DNA from 2 places in the Variovorax sp. GW458-11-26-14-LB1 genome. Region 1 is predicted to be linked to the other one. Evidence: predicted binding sites of a transcription regulator. Region 1 holds the regulator's gene; the other holds the start of a gene.
What was found. The regulator LexA, encoded in region 1, represses DNA repair genes until DNA is damaged. The targets are predictions, from matches to a motif close to ACTGTATNNNNATACAGT.
Positions count from the first base shown of each region.

Region 2: a site for LexA is predicted at 1,405-1,422, ahead of imuA (translesion DNA synthesis-associated protein ImuA). Genes of this name have one in related genera too.

Region 1 is NZ_JBWKYW010000001.1:215,983-219,386, forward strand. It holds gene adk (adenylate kinase) at 1-232, shown strand, start outside; gene AC07YS_RS01005 (asparaginase) at 263-1,249, opposite strand; gene lexA (transcriptional repressor LexA) at 1,323-2,006, shown strand; gene AC07YS_RS01015 (hypothetical protein) at 2,151-2,534, shown strand; gene AC07YS_RS01020 (D-2-hydroxyacid dehydrogenase family protein) at 2,692-3,404, shown strand, end outside.
Region 2 is NZ_JBWKYW010000027.1:30,938-34,341, reverse strand. It holds gene AC07YS_RS18440 (Y-family DNA polymerase) at 1-624, opposite strand, end outside; gene imuA (translesion DNA synthesis-associated protein ImuA) at 593-1,390, opposite strand; gene AC07YS_RS18430 (ABC transporter substrate-binding protein) at 1,502-2,629, shown strand; gene AC07YS_RS18425 (aldo/keto reductase) at 2,800-3,404, shown strand, end outside.

The DNA.
Region 1 (3,404 bases):
GGAAGGCAAGGACGACGTGACCGGTGAAGAGCTGATCCAGCGCGAAGACGACAAGGAAGAGACCGTGCGCAAGCGGCTCGACGTCTACAGCCAGCAGACCCGTCCGCTGGTCGACTATTACTCGGCCTGGGCTAAGACCGACCCGGCCGCCGCGCCGAAGTACCGCGCCATCCAGGGCGTGGGCACGGTCGACGAGATCACGCAGCGCGCGCTTGCCGCACTGACCAGCTGATTCAGCGGCTGATTCGTCAGCCTCTTTCTCCTAGCCGCCCTTCGACTCCGGCAGGGCGGCCACTCCCAAGAGTTCCAGCACCAGCGCAACCCGCGCCTTCACCGGCGTGAGTGCGCCCGCATCCCGCAGCCAGTCACCGGGTTTCGGCAGGATGCGTCCGTTCGCGCAGCGTGTGGCGCGCAACACCACCAAGCCACCGTCCTGCGCCTTCAGCGCCGCGGCTTCCAGCGCGTGGTGCACGGTGCCGTTGCCGGTCGTGGCCACGACCAGGCCGCGCAAGGGCTCAGTCGACGGGAGCAGCAACGCCTCCACGATCGCACCGCTCGCGCCCGCGTGGCTCATGACGATCTCGACGCGGGGCCACGGCTGCGATACCGCCTCCAGCCGCGCCGCATCGAACGGCGCTCCCTGCGGCCACGCACGCACGCGCCGCACTTCGCCCTCCTCCACATAGCCGACCGGCCCCGCATCGCCCGACGCGAAGGCATCGAGACGGTAGGTGTGCACCTTCTGCACATCGAGGCCGCTGTGGATCGCGCCCGCACACACCACCGTCACGCCCCGTGCGCCGGGCGTCGAGGCCACCGCGAGCGCGTCGCGCACGTTCTGCGGACCATCGGGCGACAGGGCCGTCGCCGGGCGCATCGCGCAGGTCAGCACCACCGGCTTGGCCGACGCGAGCACGACGTGCAGGAAGAAGGCCGTCTCCTCCAGCGTGTCGGTGCCGTGCGTGATCACAATGCCGGCCACATCAGGCTGCGCCAGCCAGTGTGCGCAGCGCGCGGCCAGCTGGCGCCAGGTGTCGGCGTCCATGTCCTTGCTGTCGAGCTGCGCGACCTGCTCCGCCACCAGCGTCACGCCGGCCGGCGCCTCGATGCCACCCAGCAGGTCCGCCACGCCCACCTGCCCGGCGGTGTAGCCGATGTTGTCGCCGCTGCTGGCAGCCTTGCCGGCAATGGTGCCGCCGGTGCCCAGCACGACCACACGGCGCGTCTCGGACGAAGAGGAATGAGTCATGGCTTGTCAACTTTTGAAAACTGGTTAAAAATACAGGTACTGGATATCTAGCCAGTGCCGCAAGGAAACCACTATGCAGTTCGCAGTGAAGCTTACCGCCCGCCAGCAGCAGATCCTGGACCTGATCCAGGGCGCCATCGCACGCACCGGTGCGCCGCCCACGCGCGCCGAAATCGCCAACGAGCTGGGCTTCAAGTCGGCCAACGCCGCCGAGGAGCACCTGCAGGCCCTGGCCCGCAAGGGCGTGATCGAACTGGTCAGCGGCACCTCGCGCGGCATCCGCCTCAAGGGCGATGCGCTGCGCTCGCTCCACGAAACGCGCCACCGCGAAGGCAACCAGTTCTCGCTCTCGCTGCCCGGTATGGCCCAGCTCGCGCTGCCGCTCATCGGCCGCGTGGCGGCGGGTTCGCCCATCCTTGCGCAAGAGCACGTCGACCAGACCTACTACGTCGAGAACACGCTCTTCCAGCGCCAACCCGACTACCTGCTCAAGGTGCGCGGCATGTCGATGCGCGACGCCGGCATCATGGACGGCGACCTGCTCGCCGTGCAGGCCACCAAGGAAGCACGCAACGGCCAGATCGTGGTGGCACGCCTCGGCGAAGAAGTCACCGTGAAGCGCCTGAAGCGCAACAAGCAGGTGATCGAGCTGCACGCCGAGAACCCCGACTACCCGACCATCATCGTCCAGCCCGGCGAGCCCTTCGAAATCGAAGGCCTCGCGGTCGGCCTCATCCGCAACACGATGCTGATGTAGGCCCCGGGCCTGCTGTCCACACGCAGCAGCACCTCATCCGGCCGCGACAGGTGGCGGGCGTATGGCGCAAAGTCGCCATCACCCTGTTGCGGCCGATTCAAGAAATCCTGCCTGTGTTCAACCTCATACTTTTTTGGAGTTCACATGGGAATCGCCCTCCTCGCCATCGCCGACCTCTGGTCGCCCCTGCAATCGCTGGCCACCCGCTGGATGCCCGCCCGCCGCCCGTCGCACGGTGACAGCAGCGACGCTGCCGCCGGTCTGCGCTACGTGGCCATTCGCCCGGCCTGCACGGCACGCACCGCAGGCAGCCCGACGCCGGCCACGTCGCCATCCGCCGCCGCGACACCCGCCCGCCCGCTGCGCGTGGTCCGCGTGGTCGATCGGCAAGGCTCGCAGCGCGGCTGCGCCAACCGGGTCGTGATTTCCGGCCGCATGGCCGACGTGTGCGCAGAACTCGACCGGCTCGCCGCACTCGAAGCTGCAGAAACTGGGAGCGGCACGCCCCGCCCCAGCCACCTGCACTGAGAAGGTGCGAACGAACCCGCCGTGCCTGCGCGCCCGCACGCGCATGGCGGATTCACCCCCAACGGTCTGAAACAGGCCTCCCGGGCGCCATCTGGCACGGGGTATCCAAACGTTCACACGTGCGACGTGCCGATGCTGCGAGGCACAATGGCATGCCATGAACATTGTGATCCTCGACGATTATCAGGACGCCGTGCGCAAGCTGCAGTGCGCCGCCAAACTGGACGCCTATGCCGCCAAGGTCTACACCAACACGGTCAAGGGCATCGGCCAACTGTCGGTTCGCCTCAAGGATGCGGACGTCATCGTGCTCATCCGCGAGCGCAGCCAGATATCCCGCCAACTGATCGAGAAGCTGCCCAAGCTCAAGCTGATTTCCCAGACCGGGCGCGTCGGCGGCCACATCGACGTCACGGCCTGCACCGAACGCGGCGTGGCGGTGGCCGAGGGCTCGGGCTCGCCGCAGGCGCCCGCCGAACTCACCTGGGCGCTGATCATGGCGGCCATGCGCCGCCTGCCGCAGTACATCAGCAACCTCAAGCACGGGGCCTGGCAGCAGTCGGGCCTCAAGTCGGCGTCGATGCCGCCGAATTTCGGCGTGGGCTCGGTGCTCAAGGGCAAGACGCTGTGCATCTGGGGCTACGGCCGCATCGGTCAACTGGTGGCGCGCTACGGGCAGGCCTTCGGCATGCAGGTCGTGATCTGGGGCCGCGAGGCCAGCTGCGCCAAGGCGCGCTCCGACGGCTTCCAGGTGGCGCAGAACCGCCACGAATTCTTTGCCGCCGCCGACGTGCTGTCGGTGCACCTGCGGCTCAACGAGGACACCCAGGGTCTCGTCAAGCTCGAAGACCTCTCGCGCATGAAGCCGAC
Region 2 (3,404 bases), on a different contig from region 1:
GCGGGCGCGCAGCCAGATCTGCAGCGCCGAGAGCAGGCGGTTGGCCGACCACATGAGTTCGGGCCCGGTCTCGGCCAGCGCGGGCAGTTCGAGCTTCTGCTCGAACACGTCGGGCAGCGTGAGCCAGGCGTGGCTTTCGGGGCGCAGGCCCCAGGCGATGTCGAGCGCCTCGCGCAGCCCGGTGCCGAAGCGCCGCGTGAGACCGCCACGCGGCAAGGCGGCCACCTCGCCCCAGGTGCGGCAGCCCAGGCGCGCGAGCAGATCGAGGTGGCCCTGCGCGGCCGTCAGCGTGTCCAGCGGCAGGCCGGCCGGCACCTCGGCGGGCCGGTGTTCGTTGCGCGCGAACAGGCGCAGCCGCGCCAGCGCGATCAGGCTGGTGGCGCCCTGCGCGCCGCGCATGCGCGCGTCGGGCGCGGGGTTGAGGGCCAGCAGCTGGCGCATCAGCGGCGCGCGACCGCCCCACAGGCGTTCGCAGGCCGAGACCTCGAGCATCAGCGCCTCGTCCTGCCAGGCGACGTGCGGCGTGAACTGCAGCGCCCACCAGCCCAGGGCTTCGGGCGGAGGCATGTCGGGGGCGTCGGCTTCTTCGGACTCAGACGACCACTGCAAGGCGATCCAGTGCATCCGGGCCTCCTTTCCATGCGTCGATGCGCACCACCGTGGCCGACGGCGCGGCGGCCGGTGCCACGGGCGGCTGCAGGCGCAGCTGGCGCCGCACGCGGGCGGCGGCCAGCAGCGCGCTCATGCGGGCGTTGCGCGCCGGCACCCGCACCGGCGCGGCCAGCGGCGGGCCCCGGCGCTTGAGCAGGTGCAGCGCGATCTGCGCCGGGTCGTCCGGGCAGCGCTCGGCGCGCAGGCGCAGACGCGCGGGCGAGGCCGACAGCGCCACCGACTCGGGCCGGCACACGAACAGCAGCACCTCGTGCTGTGCGGCCGCCAGCTGCAGCCGCCGCAGTTCGCCCACGCGGGCCTGCGGCAGCCAGGCGACGACGGCGGCGATCTCGGCGCAGCGCAGCGCCTGCTCGCAGGCCCACAGCCGCGCGGCCGGGGCGTCGCTGCGCACGCACATCAGCGCCTCCACCGGCAGCCCCTGCGCCGCCAGCGCGGTGCCGCAGGGTTCGTAAGGCGCGCCGACCAGCACCACCGGCCCGCCGCGCGCTTCCACGGCCTGCGCCAGCGCGGGCAGCAGCAGGCGCCAGACATGGGCCTCGGGCGTGGCCTGCAGCAGCTCCGTCATCGCGCCCACGGGCCAGCCGCCGCCGGGCAGCTCGGCGTCGAGCGCGGCATGCCCGGTGGTCACGACCTGCGCGTCGGCCAGGCCGAGTTCGTCGGCGTGCCAGACGCCGCGGCCCGCGGCGGTGGAAAAGGAGTCGAGGAAAGGGAGGCCCATGATTGCAGTTGTTAACTGTATTTTTATACAGTATTTCCCAGGTCGCAACCAGCGATCGATTTACGTGCGAAGGCCCGCGCCTTAAGATCGGTTTATTAACAATTAGTGACCATGAGACACAAAAAGATTCACCTGCGGCTTCTGGCCTTCGCCGCGCTCGTCTTCGCAGGGGTGCCCGCCTCGGCCCAGCCCGCCAAGCCGCTCCTGATCGGCCAGACCTACGTGCAGACCGGCCCGCTCGCGTCGCTGTCGACCGAGCCGCTGGTGGGCATCCGTGCCATGTTCACCGCGCTGAACGCGAGCGGCGGCGTCAACGGCCGGCCGGTCGAGCTGCGCCAGCTCGACGACGCCTACGACCCCGCCAAGGGCGCCGAGAACGTCAAGACCTTCGCACGCGACGGCGCCATCGGCGTGCTGATGCCCATCGGCACCTCGTCGGCGGTCGGCGCGCTGAAGGCGGCCAACGAGCTGAAGATTCCCGTCGTCGGCCCGTACACGGGCGCGGGCCCGGTGGTGAAGTTCAGCGAGTTCGGTTTTCCGGTGCGCATCAGCTTCGACGAGGAATACAGCCGCATCGTGAACCACCTGTTCACCATCGGCCTGTCGCGCATCGCCTTCGCGCACAACGACAACCCCGGCGCGCGCTCGGCGATGGAGAGCACGCAGAAGTTCATTGCCGAACGCGGCGACAAGATGGTCGGCAGCGTGGCCATCAAGAACGACGGCTCCGACGCGGCCGAGCGCGCCGCCGAGCTGGCCAAGCTCAAGCCCAAGGCCGTGGTGCTGTCGGCCACCAACGACGTGGCGGCGAAGTTCATCGCGGCCTACCGCGCGACCGGCGGCGAGACGGCGTTCTATTCGTTCTCGTTCCTGAATGGGCAAAAGCTGTTCCAGGACATCAGGAAGGACGCGGCCGGCGTGGTCATCTCGCAGGTCGTGCCCTACCCGTGGAACAGCGCGATGCCGGTGATTGCCGAGTACCAGGCGGCGATGAAGAAGATCGGCATGACCGAGTTCAGCTACGCCAGCCTGGAGGGCTACGTCACGGCCAAGGTCATGGTCGAAGGCCTGAAGCGCGCGGGCGCCAATCCCACGCCCGAGTCGCTGCAGAAGGGCCTGGAGTCATTCAAGACGCTCGACCTCGGTGGCATCGCCGTGTCGTACCGGCCCGGCGAGCACCGCGGGCTGACCTTCTCCGAGCTGTCGATGCTCAAGGCCGACGGGCGCTACCTGCGCTGAGCCCTTCCGCCCGCCGGCATGGCGGGCGCAGAATTTCGTTCGTGACGACGCCCCTCACGAACGCACACCCTTACGCCCTCACGCGCGCCCGGTTGCTCCGACTGGGCGCAGCCCTGTGCGCGGGTGTCGCGCTCCCCTCCTTCGCCCAGCAGCCACCCCGCAGGCCCGCGATGCAGATGACCACCCGCCCCATTCCCTCCACGAAGGAAGCCCTGCCGGTCGTCGGCTGCGGCACCTGGATCGGCTTCGACCAGCGCCCCGGCACCGACGAATACGGGCGCCTGCCCGGCGTGCTCGACGCGCTCTTCGCGGCCGGCGGCACGGTGATCGACAGCTCGCCGATGTACGGCCGCTCCGAGGAAACCACCGGCGAACTGCTGGCCGCCGCGAAGCCGGGCGCCAAACCCTTCCTCGCCACCAAGGTCTGGACCTCGGGCCGCGAAGCCGGCATCGCGCAGATGGAGCAATCGTTCGCGCGGCTGCGCACGAAAGAGATCGACCTGATGCAGGTGCACAACCTCGTCGACTGGCGCACCCACCTCGCCACGCTGCGCGGCTGGAGGGAGAAAGGCCGCGTGCGCTACATCGGCATCACCCACTACACCGCCTCGGCCTACGACGAGGTCGAAGCGGTGCTGCGCGCCGAGAAGCTCGACTTCCTGCAGATCAACTACTCGCTCGATGCACGCGATGCCGAGCAGCGCCTGCTGCCGCTCGCGGCCGAGCGCGGCGTGGCGGTGATCGTCAACATGCCCTTCGGCGGCGGTGGCCTGCT